Regions from separate parts of the Brenneria uluponensis genome, predicted to be linked through region 4. Evidence: predicted binding sites of a transcription regulator. Region 4 holds the regulator's gene; each other region holds the start of a gene.
The links. Region 4 encodes CRP, which controls carbon source genes, mostly activating them, when cyclic AMP is high. Its sites were predicted from a motif close to ATGTGANNNNNNTCACAT; they were not measured.
Positions count from the first base shown of each region.

Region 1 (4,162 bases), 100 kb from region 4:
TGCTGGCTACTTTACTGGCCCAAAATCCCTTAATGGTCACCTGTTTGAAAATCATGTCACCGGAACTGATTTGCATAGGTTGACCGCTCATGGCACCAAACGAAACCAGCACTCCTCCTTCACTCAGCAGATGTAACAAATCGCCACTGCTTTTACCGCCTACAGAGTCAACTGCACGTACCAGTGGTTTTCCGTCCAACAGGGCAGCAATCTGTTCTTGCCAGTCGGGATGGTCGGTCGAAATCGTATTTCTCAATCCTAGTGCGGCCATCTCTTTGATGGTCCCATGGCGACGAACCAGATTAATGACATGAATTCCCCGTGATTTTGCCAGCATGGCTACGGTTTTCCCAACTGTACCGTTGGCGGCGTTCTGAATCATCCATTGTCCGGGTTTGATATCAAGGTATTCCAGCAGCATCAATGCGCTTACCGGCATAGCAATCAGTTGGCAACCAACCTTGTCATTAATCTCATCCGGTAATGGTACCGCCGCTGTAGCCGTTGCCAGAAAATATTCCGCCCAGGTGCCATGTATGCCAGCGGTTACCACGCGCTGACCGATTTTCAGGTGCTGCACGTTACTACCGAGAGCATCGATTACGCCGGCGGCTTCACTACCACCGATTCCGGGTAACACCGGTTTATGGCCGTACATTCCCCTGATTGTCCAAAGATCGTGGTTATGAATGGGAGAATAGGTCATGCGAACAAGGATTTGTTCAGGACCTGGTTGGGGTTGAGGTACTTCGGTCAGAGTAAGGACTTCGGCCGGATTGCCAAATGAAGCGTGGGTGACACTGCGCATTCTGGTTTCCTTATAGTATTTTCGCCGGAAAAACCGTGCTGCCTTTGTCAGCGTGCACAAGGTTAAGCCATCAGTTTCAGCATTTCAGAGGCAACTGGCGCAGAGCTGGCCGGATTTTGCCCGGTGACCAGCAGTCCATCAGTGACTACATGTGGATGCCAGTCGGCGGTTTTTTCGTAAATACCACCTTGCCGTTTCAGTTCATCTTCTACCAGAAAAGGTACGACATTGGTGAGTTGTACGGCTTCTTCTTCACTATTGGTGAAACCCGTGACTTTGCGGCCTTTAACCAGTGGTGCGCCATCACTGTTTTTCACATGGCGTAATACGCCAGGGGCATGACAAACCGCGCCAACCGGTTTTCCAGCACTGGCAAATGCTTCAATTAAGGCGATGGAATGCGGATCTTGTGCCAGATCCCATAGCGGACCGTGGCCACCGGGATAAAATACCGCGTCGAAATCGGCTTCATGTACGTCCGACAAGCGTTGTGTCGAGGCCAGCATCTGTTGGGCTTCCGGGTCTTGTCTGAAACGTTCCGTATATTCGGTTTGTGCATCGAGCGCATCACTTTTCGGATCAAGCGGTGGGTGCCCCCCTTTTGGTGAAGCTAGTGTCAGTGAAGCTCCGGCATCTTTGAAAACATAATAGGGGGCGGCGAATTCCTCCAGCCAGAACCCGGTTTTTTTCCCAGTGTTACCCAACTGATCGTGTGATGTCAGTATCATCAAAATCTTCATGATTATCAGTCCTATGGTGTAAAAACGTTAAGTGCATAAGTCCATGGGTCGGGTTATCAAAACATAGCGTGTATTTCCGTTTGTCACCCTGACTAATGAGCTTGGCGTAATAGCGTTCGATATGCAGAGAAGGATAGCAGATGCGGAGAGATAAAAGGGTCGAAGCGGAATCGGTAAGTGTCAGGATTGATGTACTCCTGTTATATTCCTGACCATCAGGGCCAGCATTAAACTGATCGTTGCTGAGGGCGCGGCAGTGATGTGATCAACTCCGATAGCGTTTCTCACTGCTTTTTCATAAGCGCGCTTAATACGGCCTTTGATGAGCATACCTGCTGTAATTATTGATCGAATATTTTTTTCATCTCCTTATTTCTTATAAATTTAATTTCATTAAACTTTAATATTAATACTTTCCTGGTATCAGGTGCTTAAGAAATTATCGGTATTTCAAAAATATATGGGTTTTCCTCAATACTGATTAACCTGTCGTGTCTTTTATTTACGCCATAAGAGCGTTTATGTTTTCTCAGTCACGTTATTTGTAACATGGATTTTGTAACAACAGGGTGATGACTTCACGTTATGCGTAACATACGTTACGTAACATGAATTATAGTGACGCACTTCAAATTTTTAAGGGGAATGTTCCTGTTTTATAGCGACATCTCTTAATGAGTAACGAGGTGTAGAATGATCGATGAAACAAAATCCTGCGTTGTGTCAGGAAAAAATAAAGTCAGTGTTATTCAGCAGGAAGTCAATTATCAGGGAATAGGGACATTGGTAAGAATTACTCGTGGTGGGATCTGTGGTTCTGATCTGCATTATTATCATGAGGGTAAGGTCGGGACCTATCAGGTTAAACAACCGATGATACTGGGTCATGAAGTTATCGGGGTTGTCGTTGAGAGTGATAGCGATAAGATTATTAAAAACCAGAAAGTCGCTATTAATCCAAGTAAGCCTTGTGGTCACTGTGAATATTGTAAGTCGCATGAAGAAAATCAATGTGTCAATATGCGATTTTTTGGCAGTGCTATGTATTTCCCCCATGTAGATGGTGGGTTTACGCAATATAAAATAGTAGATACAAGTCAGTGTATTCCTTTTGATGATCAAGCCAGTGAACAGGTTATGGCATTTGCCGAGCCATTGGCTGTCGCAATTCACGCTGTTAATCAGTCTGGTGATATTAAAGGGAAGAAAGTTTTCATATCAGGTGTCGGCCCTATCGGCTGTCTGGTGGTTGCCGCAGCAAAAGCGATGGGGGCAAAAGAGATTGTTTGCACCGATGTAAGTGAGCAGTCACTAACTATGGCGAGTGCCATGGGGGCGACAACCGTACTTAATGCCGTATCGGCTGATTTCTCTTCCTATCTGAAAGACAAGGGTTACTTTGATGTTTCGTTCGAGGTGTCTGGTCATCCGCAATCGATCTCGCGTTGTTTAGCGGTCACCCGGGCGAAAGGAACGATGGTTCAGGTGGGTATGGGTGGCGCGGTGCCCGATTTCCCGATCATGATGCTTATTGCCAAAGAAATAACGTTGACCGGAACATTCAGGTTTAAAGAGGAATTTAATACATCAGTGGAGTGGTTAAATAATAATACTATTAATCCATTGCCATTGTTAAGCGCTGAGTTTTGTTACGACGAATTGGAAAAGGCGCTTTTATTCGCATCAGATAAAACAAAAGCAGCAAAAGTACAGTTAACGTTTTAATTTTAATTGAGGTTGTTATGAAAAATCTGTTTTCATTAGAGAATAAAAAAATACTTATTACTGGCGCGGCACAGGGCATCGGTTTTTTACTCGCCAAAGGGTTGGCTGAGTATGGCGCGGAAATTATTGTAAACGATGTGACCGCCGAGCGTTCAGAGAATGCTGTCTCGGAATTAAAAAAAATGGGTTATACGGCTTATTCGATGCCATTTGATGTGACAAATCATCATAGTGTGAATGAGTCCGTTGATTACATAGAAGACAATATCGGTGAAATTGATGTTTTGATCAATAATGCTGGTATTCAACGGCGTCACCCTTTTACTGAATTCCCTGAGAATGAGTGGAACGATGTTATTGCTGTTAATCAGACAGCCGTATTTTTTGTTTCTCAAGCCGTGGCCCGTAAAATGATGGTTCGCAGGAGCGGGAAGATTATTAATATCTGTTCAATGCAAAGTGAACTGGGTAGAGATACGATTACACCGTATGCCGCATCAAAAGGCGCTGTGAAAATGTTAACACGTGGCATGTGTGTAGAGCTCGCTCGTTATAATATTCAGATAAATGGTATTGCCCCTGGGTATTTTAAAACTGAAATGACGAAAGCGCTGGTTGAAAACGAAGAGTTTACTTCATGGTTGACGAAGCGTACTCCTGCCGCGCGTTGGGGTGATCCGAAAGAGCTTATTGGTTCTGCTGTCTTTTTATCATCACAAGCATCAGATTTTGTTAATGGACACTTATTATTCGTTGATGGTGGAATGTTGGTCGCCGTATAAATCTGATATTGAGACTAAATATATATTGTTTCCATTGGCGGCGGATTATCGCTGCCTTTATTCCAGGAGTATTGTATGCCGTTAATAATAATAGCGATTGGTGTCGT
Region 1 is NZ_CP135917.1:259,608-263,769, forward strand. It holds gene RS889_RS01255 (zinc-binding dehydrogenase) at 1-808, opposite strand, end outside; gene RS889_RS01260 (type 1 glutamine amidotransferase domain-containing protein) at 871-1,548, opposite strand; gene RS889_RS23715 (DegT/DnrJ/EryC1/StrS family aminotransferase) at 1,729-1,878, opposite strand; gene idnD (L-idonate 5-dehydrogenase) at 2,242-3,273, shown strand; gene idnO (gluconate 5-dehydrogenase) at 3,291-4,055, shown strand; gene RS889_RS01275 (gluconate:H+ symporter) at 4,131-4,162, shown strand, end outside.
Region 1: the regulator CRP is predicted to act here: its motif matches at 2,165-2,182, upstream of idnD (L-idonate 5-dehydrogenase).

Region 2 (4,162 bases), 200 kb from region 4:
CAAGGCGCGTGCAGCGGACTGTGCATATGGTCCACCGGAGCCGATGGCAATCAGATCATTTTCTGGCTGCACTACATCACCGTTACCGGTAATAATCAATGAGGCGTTTTCGTCCGCTACAGCCAGCAATGCTTCCAGACGGCGTAGCATGCGATCAGTACGCCAGTCTTTGGCTAATTCCACTGCCGCTTTTACCAAATGTCCCTGATGCAGTTCCAGCTTCCGTTCAAATAACTCGAACAGAGTGAAAGCATCAGCGGTACCACCGGCAAATCCAGCAATAACCCGGTCATTATACAAACGGCGTACTTTGCGCACATTCCCCTTCATGACCGTGTTGCCTAATGTGGCCTGGCCATCTCCGCCAATGACGACCTGCCCATTGCGGCGTACGCTTACGATTGTTGTCACGCGTAAATCCCCGTTACTTACTGATAAAAAGACCCCCGCGTGCCGCGGGGCATATTGCTGATAAAGATGGGGGGAAGGGGGAGGGTTTTCAACCCCCGTTAGCTAACAGGATGCAGTTGGTGTGGCCCATACCTTTAAGCCGAAGCGCCATTTTATTGGCGTTGGTGCGGTTATTATAAGGCCCCAAAATAATCCGGTTCCAGCCTCCGCTGCTGGTGATGTGGCTTTCTATTCCGGAAAATGCCAGTTCAGCCCGCACAGATTCAGCAGGCTCCGTGGTTTTGAATGAACCACACTGTACAATCCAGAGTTGTGCTTTTTTCTGCTTACTGCCATCGACCTTTTCTGGTTCATTTTTCGCTATTTTCGGCTTGGCAATTTCTGGCTTCGTCGGTGAGGGCGCCACTGTTGATACTCGGGGTACTACGGTCGGTGGTACAACCGCTTGTGGCTTGATGAAAACCTGTGAGCGGGGGACTTGCGTTTCGTTATACGGTACTTCCGACAGTGGCGTCGGTTGGTTGCGCATATCCGACTGTATCTGCTCCAGTAATTGGCGCTGTTCTTGCGTCAGCTCACCTGTTGTCTCGACATTCCCACCTGCTGAAGGTTCCGTTGGTGTTGTTACACCGATACGACGATTTTCCAGCTCTTTGATATAACGCCAGCGTTCTTCCGGTTTTGGTGGTAGTCCGTTACCTTTGCCTGTCTGATGCGGTAACACCGGAGACTCACCCGGTTTATTATGGACGATGAAATATAACCCTCCCGCAAAGGTGACAAGCACTGCTGCGGCCAGCGCGATCATAACCTTGGAGGTACCGGAACTACTACCTTTTCTCCGGTTGGATGTCTTTTTCCGACGCGTTACCGAGCGCCCACGGCTGACATAGTCTCTTTGTGCCACTATCGTTTCGCTGTGCAATAAAAAAAGTAACAGGCCGCCATGTTACTGAACCCTCAAATGTTTGACCAGCACATGAAGTCTTAAAGCCGGTTATGTGTGGAATTAGGCGGGGAGGTACTTTCCCGAATGACCAACTCACTAGCCAGCAGACGTGATCCACTCTGGACAGAATGACCATATAACTGCTCCAGCAACAATAGCGTAGCTTCACGCCCGATGTCATAGCGTGGTTGAGCTACAGTGGTGAGTGGCGGAAAGCAGTAACTGGCCTGAGTAATATCATCAAACCCCACCAATGAGAGATCTCGGGGAATATCCAACCCCACTCTTCTGGCCTGGGACAATACTCCCAACGCCATGATGTCGCTATGGCAAAAAATAGCACTGGGAGGCGCTGGATGCGACATTAGCGTGGTCAATCCCTTCATACCGGTTTCATAAGTGAAGTCGCCTCGCACTATGTACTGGTTATCGATGGTTAACCCACAGCGACGCAATGCCTGGATATAGCCTTGTAAACGGTACTGGCTCTGTGGCAGATGTTCTGGTCCGGCAATACATGCGATTCGTTGATGTCCCAACTGATGGAGATAATGCACCGCATCGAACGCCGCTGTCAGATTATCAATATGCACTGTCGGTAATTCCAGCTCGGGAGCAAATTCGTTGGCCATTACCATTGGTGGAAGATTGCGTTGTTCAGCTTTACTGACATCAAACGGCAGGTCAGAGCCCAGTAGTAACATACCGTCAATCTGTTTGGTGATAATCAGGTCGAAAAAAGTTTTATCGTTTTGACGCTGATGGGCGCAGTCACCAATCAGTACCAGGTAACCACGTTCAGTCGCAGTTTCTTCGATGCCTCTCAATATTTCCGAGAAGAAAGGGTCACATATGTCGGGCACAATCGCCAGAAGGGTTCTGGATTCATTACGCTTGAGATTGCGGGTAATCGAATGAGGAGAATAGCCCACCGACAGTACGGCCTGTTCCACTTTTTGCCGGGTTGGGGCAGATACTTTTTCCGGGCTCATCAACGCCCGAGATACAGTGGCTGTAGAAACCCCTGCCATATCCGCAACGTCCTTCATGGTCGCTGTGGTGTTTTCTCTCTTTTGCTCCAACGCTTTTCTCCTTGCATCAGCGTCAACTGGCGCCGTAGCTTTGGCTACCGTTCGCTTTTGATAGAGAGGCGTCGGGAGCCGCTTAAAAACAGGATATTTCTGTCACTGTGCTGTTCAGCATACTGCCATCACCAACACTCTTAACAGATTGGGAGCAACATTTGTGGCTTAATTTGCTGGCAAGATGTGATGAATGTCAGTTTTTTGGAGGCAGTTCGCAATAAATCCCAGTCAAACGGTGTGAGATCTCAATGTTCTTTAACCGCATCCTGTTAGCTGTCTGTTGGGTCAACATCCAGTATCCATTTCACCTTTCGCGTCTGTGGAAGTGTGTCGATCAAGGCCAGTGAATTTCGGAGCAATTGCTGTAGACGAGCGCGGGATGGATGCTGAAGCAGTAGTTGCCAGCGAAAGCGACCCGCTCGTTTGGGTTGCAGTGCGGGAACGGGTCCCATCAGCCAGAGGGCATCATCCCGTAGTGGGCTGGCTTCCAGCAGATTGCGTAGTTGTTGCAGGAACAGCGTGGCCTGTTGATTATCATGATCCTCTGCCCGGAACAGGACATGGCTGGTAAACGGCGGTAGGAAAACGCTCTGACGTTCTTTCAGCGTCTGGTTAGCAAAGTCGTCATACCCTTGTTGCAGCAACGTCTGCAATAGCGGGTGTTCTGGATGATGAGTCTGAAGAATCACTTCCCCTGCTTTGCCAGCGCGACCAGCGCGACCGGATACCTGCGTATAAAGCTGGGCGAAGCGTTCTGCGGCTCGAAAATCAGCGGAAAACAGTGAACTGTCTACATCCAGTAGCACGACCAGTGTGACATCCGGGAAATGGTGGCCCTTGGCCAGCATCTGTGTCCCGATGAGTATCCGTGCCCCGCCTTGCCTTACCTGTGCCAGTTGTTGTTCCAGCGAACCTTTGCGGCTGGTGGTGTCCCGATCAATGCGGGTAATGGGGGTCTGGGGAAACAAGGCAGGTAGTGCCTGCTCCAACTGCTCGGTGCCTAGCCCTACAGGAACCAGATGTGTAGAGCCGCAGTGAGGACACTGTGGTGGCACCGGACGTTGGCTGTCACAGTGATGGCAACGCAATATTTGCTGATGTTGGTGCAATGTATAGTAGTGATCGCAGCGTTGACACTCGGCAATCCAACCACATTCATGACACATCACCACTGGGGCAAAACCGCGTCGGTTCAAAAACAGAATCACCTGATTATCATTATTCAAGTGATGATGGATGCGGTTGATCAATGGTTGGGACAAGCCGGTAGTCAACGGCAACCCTTTCAGATCGAGTATATGCTGTTGCGCCAGTCGTGCATTACCTGCGCGTTTACTGAGTCGGAGCTGACGATATTTGCCAATCTGTACGTTATATAAGGTTTCCAGCGCCGGAGTGGCGGAACCCATGACAATAGGAATGTCTTCTTCCCGGGCACGAAATACCGCCAGATCGCGAGCATGATAGCGCCACCCCTCCTGCTGTTTATAAGAGCCATCGTGTTCTTCATCGATCACAATCAGCCCCAGTCGGGCAAATGGCGTGAACAGCGCGGAGCGAGTACCGATGACAATAGCCGCTTCGCCGTTTTTGGCCCGCAACCAGACAGCAAGGCGTTCACTGTCATTCAGCCCGGAATGCAGAGCTTCTACCGGTGCAGTAAAACGGTCTTTAAAGCGGGCGATGGTTTGTGGCGTCAGGCCGATTTCCGGCACCA
Region 2 is NZ_CP135917.1:165,634-169,795, forward strand. It holds gene hslV (ATP-dependent protease subunit HslV) at 1-411, opposite strand, end outside; gene ftsN (cell division protein FtsN) at 500-1,318, opposite strand; gene cytR (DNA-binding transcriptional regulator CytR) at 1,399-2,442, opposite strand; gene priA (primosomal protein N') at 2,715-4,162, opposite strand, start outside.
Region 2: the regulator CRP is predicted to act here: its motif matches at 2,627-2,644, upstream of cytR (DNA-binding transcriptional regulator CytR).

Region 3 (4,162 bases), 990 kb from region 4:
GCGATGCGGTTGATTGAGGCATCAAAGAAATCCAGGCCGAGGTGTACACGATCGAAGAGTTTATGGCGCACGATTTCGTGGGCGATAGCCTGGGTTTCGTCATCCAGCAGCACGACATGGTCGCTGTCCCAACGCACCGGGCGACTGACATGTAGCAACAATCGCGGGACATACAGTATGGCGCTGGAGATTTTGTCGGATATGACTTCCGTCGGGTGGAAGTGACCGGCGTCCAGGCACAACGCGGTGCCGCGGCTGCTGGCGTAACCCAGGTAGAATTCATTGGAACCGACGGTGAAACTTTCGGCACCCAGTCCGAACAATTTGCTTTCGACGGCATCGATATGATGTGCGGCGTCCAGCGGTTCGGCGATCACGTCATCTAGCGCGTTCATCAAGCGCTGACGAAATGCCAGACGGTCAATCGTCAGATCCTTCATACCATCCGGCACCCAGATATTCATGACTGAGGGGGTACCCAGTTCGCGACCGAAATAGGCTGAAATACGGCGACTGGCCTGACAGTGCTCGATCCAGAAACGGCGTACTTTTTCATCCGGGTGAGACAGCGTAAAGCCGTCACTGCTGAGCGGATGAGAGAAGCAGGTCGGGTTGAAATCCAGTCCCAACTGGTGTTGTTTGGCCCACGCCACCCAGTTGCTGAAATGTTTGGGCTCGATGTCATTGCGCGCCACCGGTGTGTCAGACTCGAGATAGATGGCGTGCAAGTTGAGTCGTTTGGGGCCGGGAATCAGGGTAAACGCCCGTTCCAGATCGGCCCGCAGTTCATCGGCAGTGCGGGCTTTTCCCGGGTAGTTACCGGTGGCTTGAATCCCGCCGGTCAGCGTACCGCCAGTGTTTTCAAAGCCAGTGACATCATCGCCTTGCCAGCAATGCATGGAGATCGGTATCAGATCCAATTGTTGTAGCGCGGCATCCACATCCACATCCAGTTTGGCGTAGCGTTCTTTCGCCAGATGCCAGGCGGTTTCAATAGCAGTGTTCATACGGTGAGTTCCTCTTTGGAGTGGCACAACGCCTGAAAACGGCGCCAGTGACCAGCAAAATCAATAGTCTGACCAGGGTTGTAGCGGTGCAGGGGAAAGTTGTGGGTTAACAGGCAACGAAATTCGGCAAGATCGGCTACGGCCTCCAGCGCTATGAGCTGACAGCCAATATTGCCAAGAGTGGAGGCTTCCACCGGCCCGGACAGTACCGGTAGCTGGCAGACATCGGCACAAAGCTGATTGAGAAATTCATTCTGGCTACCACCACCTACCACATGTAGGCGACTGATCGGCGTCTGACGCAGTTTACCCAGCATCAGCAGACTCTGACGGTAAGACATCGCCAGGCTGTCGAAAATACAGCGTGCCAGTTCGGCGTGACTCTGCGGTTCTGGTTGCTGATGTTCACGGCAGAAGGCGCGGATTTCCTCACTCATCGAAGATGGATTAATGAAGCGATCATCATTCGGGTTAATCAAGCTGATAAAGGCCGGTAGTGCCGCAGCCTGGCGGATTAACGCGGGCAGATCGTTGATGTTCTGCTCCTGACAGACGCGTTGTAATAACCAAAGTCCCATGATGTTTTTCAACACGCGGAATGTCCCGTTGATACCCCCTTCATTGGTGATATTGGCAGACAGCGCGGCAGCATGGTTATAGGGAACCGGGCTTTCAATACCGATCAGCGACCAGGTACCGGAACTCAGATAGGCGCTGTCTTCGCTCTCAAGCGGGGTGGCGACCACGGCGCTGGCGGTATCATGTGTGGCGACGGCTACCACCGGGATTTGCCGACCGCTGGGTGCCGTCCAGTAGCCGATGCGGTGTCCCGGTTGTACCGGCTGGCTTAGCCAGCGCGCCGGAATACCCAGATAGTCCAGCAACCCTTTATCCCAGTCGCCATTGTTAAGGTTCAGCAATTGGGTGGTGCTGGCATCGGTATATTCGCAATTGATTTTGCCCGTCAGCCGGTAGTGAAAGTAGTCCGGCATCATCAACAGATGTTCTACGCGTTCACAGTCACTGGCGTTTTGTTCACGCAGTGCCTTGAGTTGATAAAGCGTATTGAACGGCAGGAACTGAATACCGGTGCGCTGGTAAATATGTTGCTGTCCGAGTGCGGTGGTTACCTGTGCCATGATGCCGTCGGTACGGTGATCACGATAGGAGTAGGATTGTCCCACCCGGTTACCGTTTTTATCCAGCAGGACGTAGTCCACGCCCCAGGTGTCGATACCAATGCTGTCGGGACGAATCCCCATCATGTCCACCTGATTCAGACCCATGAGGATATGGCGTTCCAGCGCATCCAGATCCCACGCATGATGGCCGTTCTGATAAACCAGTTGATTGGTGAAACGGTGGATTTCTTTGAGTGTCAGATGTCGGGTGGTCGTTTGTAATACGGCCAGCATCACTCGTCCACTGGAGGCGCCGAGATCGATCGCCACAATATTTTTCACCGCCATTGCCATTCCCCTTTCTGAACTTATGTCGGCAGTGTAGGTATATGCAGGGGAAACAACCTTCCGGTGAGTGCCATCAGAATGAGAGAGATTGGCAAAATGGCAAAGTTGACTGTGAACCGGCTCACATTACTGATTATTCCGGCGATGACGTTTGAATGGTTGTGGCGGCCCATAGCCTGTGATCCTAACCACACTTCAGCGATTTAAACGCCAGATCTTGAAAAAATGACATCAAGATAGCTTCTGTGTGGCGCTATTTTAAGGCGTAGGTGCCCAGCTTCTGACTACTATCAGTGTCACGCAGTAAAAAGAAGGAGGCTGGAAATGACATTACTTTGTGGCGATGAATTTTTTGCTTCACAGGCAGCGACCGTCGCTGTTGAACCCAGGATGCCGCAGTGCGCTTTCCCTGAACATCATCATGATTTCTGGGAGATTGTGCTGGTAGACCAGGGGGTTGGTGTGCACGTGTTTAATGACCAACCTTACGCGTTGTGCAGTGGTGCGGTGTTTTTTGTGCGAGACAACGATCGCCACCTGTTTGAACAGGTGGAGGAGCTACATCTGACCAATGTGCTGTATCGTTCCCCGCGTGGTTTTCGTTTCCTTTCTGATATTGCACCGTTTCTGCCCTATGGTGCCAATGGGGAATGGCTGGGACAGTGGCAGGTGAATACGCCGGTGATGCAACAGCTCAAACAGTTGATTTCCCGGCTGGCCACTCTGGCCGACAGCGCCCAGCCCGAGGATATCGCGGCCAGTGAAAGCCTGTTCTTGCAGACCCTGGTACTGCTGAAGCAGAAATGTTTTCAGATGCAGGGTGATGGCAGCCAGCAACAAGGCGTTCAGGCGTTGCTGGGATGGTTGCAGAACAATTTCAGTGAAGACGTGAACTGGGATGTGTTGGCTGATCGGTTTTCTCTGTCGTTGCGCACGCTGCATAGGCAGCTAAAGCAGCATACTGGTATGACGCCGCAACGTTATCTGAACCGGTTGCGATTGCTGGAGGCCCGTCGTCGTTTGCAGCAAAGCGATGACTCTATCACGACCATCGCTCACGCTTGCGGGTTCGGCGACAGTAACCATTTCTCGACACAGTTTCGCAAAGCGTTTTCTCTGGCACCTAAATCGCTGCGCCATCAGGCGCTTAATGAGGATTGATTCAGTTACAGGCGATAGGTGAGTCAGGTGAATTCACGCGACTTAATGTTACATACGAAAGATTATTTTCTAACCGATAAAATGCGGATCATGGTAGCGGAACGTAGTCCACAACCGGCGTTTCCGATGCATCATCATGATTTTGAAGAGTTGGTGATCGTCTGGCGTGGTAACGGATTGCATATCTGGAATGATGTACCGTATCGCATTACTTGTGGCGATTTGTTCTACGTGACGTCCAGTGATCGCCACAGTTACGAGTCTGTCCACGAGCTGGAGCTGGACAATATCCTGTATATCCGCGACCGTCTGACGCTGCTCGCCGACTGGCAAAACCTGCTTCCGGGCGTCGATATCCCACAACATCAGCGCTACTGGCGCCTTGGATTGCAAAGCATGGATATCATACGGGGCAATGTGGATATATTAGCGCAGGAATGTATGAAATCAGATGCGCTGTCACTCCAACTCAGCGAAGCGCTGTTATTGCAGATAGCCCTGTTGGCGCTGCGTTATCGTCATGAT
Region 3 is NZ_CP135917.1:4,458,268-4,462,429, reverse strand. It holds gene RS889_RS20800 (L-rhamnose isomerase) at 1-1,007, opposite strand, end outside; gene rhaB (rhamnulokinase) at 1,004-2,476, opposite strand; gene rhaS (HTH-type transcriptional activator RhaS) at 2,801-3,637, shown strand; gene RS889_RS20785 (helix-turn-helix domain-containing protein) at 3,683-4,162, shown strand, end outside.
Region 3: the regulator CRP is predicted to act here: its motif matches at 2,586-2,603, upstream of rhaB (rhamnulokinase).

Region 4 (4,162 bases):
ACGCGGTCAGTGCTGCCGCAGGCGCACTTTTAAAACGGGCTCCCCAAAGAAGCTCAGAACTGTTGGACATAACAACCCTCATGCTGGCATATTGAATGCGTTATTCTTTTCTGAGAATGAAATGAAGAAAGAAATTTTATATTTGGGGAATCGCTCTATAATAATAAAAGCTTATTGCCCGATAGTGATGAATCTCAACAAATAATATTAAATCCGTCGAACATCATATTTGTTGAAAAAACATCGGGAGGTAAATACCAATTATGGAAAGTAAACTTTCCGATTTCAGAAACCTACTGACAGAAAAAAATGAAAGCTCACAGATAAGCATCAATAATGTGGACTTAAAACTATTACGCGTATTCAAAAGCGTTGTTGAAGCCGGAGGTTTTACTTCTGCAAGCCATGAATTAAACATTGGATTGGCAGCAATAAGCAAACAGGTTTCTGATCTGGAAATTCGCCTTGGGATGACACTATGCAGCCGTGGCCGTGATGGTTTCTTTCTTACCGAATATGGCAGCATCGTCTATCAGGCCACGTTGGAGCTATTTTCTTCCATCAATCAATTTCGCGATCGTCTGCAAAGTAGCCGTAATGAAATCCTCGGTGAAATCAATATCAGTGTGATTGATAACACCATCACCGACCGTCAGTCGCCCATCACCAAAGCGGTGCGTCAACTCGCTTACGTCGCACCAAAACTGAACATCAGGCTTCAAACGGAACAGCTCGACAATCTTGAGAGAGGATTAAACGAAGGCCGATTAACCTGCGCTATTGCTCCGGTTTATGAAGAAAAAAGCGAGTTTGAATATTATTTTCTCTATCAGGAAGAGTCACAAATATATTGTAGTAACGAGCATGAATTCTTCCATTTAAATGACTCGGATATCACTATTGATATGTTGAAAAATGCTAAAGTCATTAATCATAGTTACGCCAGCATGCATCATAAAAATAAGGTATTTAATTTCAAGAATAGCAATATTCAGGCGGTGCAAATTGAATCTGTCGCCATGCTCATTCTGACTGGGCATTTTATTGGCTATCTCCCTTGCCATTATGCAGAAAGATATGTTGAACAAAATTTACTACGGCCTATTACTTCAGAATCATTAACCATTTTCACCCGATTCTGTTTTATTATCAAAAAAGGGAAAAGAATAAATACGATCATAAAATTATTTATGGACGCGTTGGGCATCCAGAGTGAATCATAATCACATGCACTATTTTGGTGCCTACCACTCATTTTCGATACTACGTGTTCACTACATCAGCATCAGCACTTACTACGGCGCCACCTCGAACAGCAGCGCGTGCCACTGACAACCGTGAGATATACCCACCTCACGGTCATTAAAGCTCTACGCCACGTCACGCACTTCATGACTGTGGGTAATATCCACCGCCTGACCCAGCATCAACGCGACAGAGCAATATTTTTCAGCTGAAAGGGAAACCGCTCGCTCCACGACCTTATCGGCCAGTCCCTTACCAGTAACGATAAAATGCAGATTGATGGCAGTGAACAAACGAGGGGCATCGGTTTTACGATCCGAAGTCAGCCGGACTTCACAGTCCACCACATCATTACGGCCTTTTTGCAGAATGGAAACCACATCAATAGCACTACACCCACCGACAGACATCAGCACCATTTCCATCGGGCTTGGCGCTTTATCACCGGCATTGCCATCCATTAATACCTGATGTCCGGAGGCAGATTCACCGATAAACGTTAAGCCTTCAACCCACTTCACTCGCGCCTGCATAAATTCACCCTCAATCAACTATTTTTGAAATATTACATCGCTTATGTACAAAAAAGCCTGATAATCAGAGCTTAGTCATGCTGAAGCGAGACAACACAAGACACTACGTGCAACCTGTGTTACAAACGAATCCTGAATCTGCTTATTTCGAGCCAAAGCAAAAAAACAAGCAGATCATGACGTCACTCGATAGAGACCTAATATATTCCCTGACGTCATTCCGCCTACACGGAATTTGAATTATAACTATGTTATCACGCCGTACAGGGAACTCTGAACCCTGTGATTTGCGCAGTGAATTACAACAGAGGATGACAGCGAATGGTTCTCGGCAAACCGCAAACAGACCCGACTCTTGAATGGTTCCTTTCTCATTGCCATATTCACAAGTATCCATCAAAGAGCACGCTTATTCACCAAGGTGAAAAAGCAGAAACGCTTTACTACATCGTGAAAGGTGCTGTCGCAGTGCTGATCAAAGATGAAGAAGGCAAAGAAATGATTCTCTCCTATCTCAATCAGGGGGATTTTATTGGTGAACTCGGATTGTTTGAAGAAGGCCAGGAGCGAAGTGCCTGGGTGAGAGCCAAAACTGCCTGCGAAGTTGCTGAAATTTCATATAAAAAATTCCGTCAACTGATTCAGGTTAACCCTGACATTCTGATGCGATTATCTGCTCAGATGGCGAACCGTCTACAGGTAACGTCAGAGAAAGTGGGCAATCTTGCCTTCCTGGACGTAACAGGTCGTATTGCTCAGACGTTGCTTAATCTGGCCAAACAACCTGATGCCATGACCCACCCAGATGGCATGCAGATTAAGATCACCCGCCAGGAAATCGGCCAAATCGTGGGGTGCTCCCGCGAAACAGTAGGCCGTATACTGAAAATGTTGGAAGATCAAAATCTTATATCTGCCCATGGGAAAACCATCGTGGTTTATGGCACCCGCTAACCCATATCAGATAACAAAAGAGCGTGCCACAGCACGCTCTTTTCGTTTTGTCTAAAGACGGCTTACTGACCGTTGACGACCTGTGCCACCGCTTTGGCGAAAAGCGCCATGCCTTGATCGATATCGGCCAGTTCAATGACTAATGAAGGTACAAAACGGATCACATCCGGCCCTGCCACCAAAATCATCAGGCCATGCTCAGCAGAAGCAGTCAGGAAATCCCGTGCCCGACCCTGCCATTCAGGTTTTAGCGCCACGCCCAGCAACAGTCCTTGACCACGAATTTCGTCGAAAATGCCGAACTCCGCATTAATAGTATTCAACGCCGCCACAAAACGATCGTGACGCTCGGCCACACCTGACAGCACCTCCGGCGTATTAATCGTATCCAACGCCGCTTCCGCCACCGCGCAGGCCAACGGATTACCGCCATACGTCGTACCGTGAACCCCCACCGTCATCACCGAAGCAATTTCCTCGGTGGTCAGCATTGCACTAATGGGAAAACCACCGCCCAACGCTTTGGCCGTAGTCAAAATATCCGGCTGAACATCGTAATGCATATAAGAGAACAGTTTACCGGTGCGTCCCATCCCACACTGAACTTCATCAAACACCATCAGCGCCTGATATTGATCGCACAACGCCCGCACACCGTTTATAAATTCCGGCGTTGCAGGAATAACACCACCCTCGCCCTGCACCGGCTCTAACACCACCGCGCAGGTGTGGTCATCCATAACGGCTTTGACAGCGGCCAGATCATTAAACGGTACATGGATAATATCTGCCGGCTTAGGGCCGAAACCATCCGCATATTTCGCCTGCCCCCCCACCGACACAGTAAATAGTGTTCGGCCATGGAATGCATGATAGAACGCGATGATTTTGGTTTTGTACGGACTGTAACGCTTGATGGCATAGTGACGAGCCAGCTTGAAAGCCGCTTCATTAGCTTCCGCACCGGAATTAACGAAAAAGACCCGATCCGCGAACGTCGCATTGATAAGCTTGCTTGCCAACCGCAAAGCCGGTTCATTGGTAAAAACATTGCTGGTATGCCACAGGGTTTCCCCCTGCTGTTTGAGTGCTTCAACCAACGCCGGATGGCAATGCCCTAACGCTGTCACTGCAATCCCGCCGGAAAAATCGATATATTCCTTACCTTGCTGGTCCCAAACCCGGCTTCCCTTGCCTTTAACCGGCACAAACTGCGCTGGTGCATAAACCGGAAGTATTACTTTATTGTGAGTGTCTCTTGTTACCGCCATTTTATCTGTTGCCATCTGCTTCCCCGCCTCAATATCTCACTACCTTGAATGAAAATATAGTCAATAAATATGCATAAAAAGTCATAACGAGGCAATCATTAATCTGCTGGAAAAGAAAATTATCCACTATATGACTATAAACCAAGAAAATTCTTCAAT
Region 4 is NZ_CP135917.1:361,154-365,315, reverse strand. It holds gene argH (argininosuccinate lyase) at 1-70, opposite strand, end outside; gene RS889_RS01725 (LysR family transcriptional regulator) at 264-1,223, shown strand; gene RS889_RS01720 (OsmC family protein) at 1,371-1,778, opposite strand; gene crp (cAMP-activated global transcriptional regulator CRP) at 2,100-2,732, shown strand; gene argD (bifunctional acetylornithine/succinyldiaminopimelate transaminase) at 2,795-4,018, opposite strand; gene RS889_RS01705 (aminodeoxychorismate synthase component II) at 4,138-4,162, opposite strand, start outside.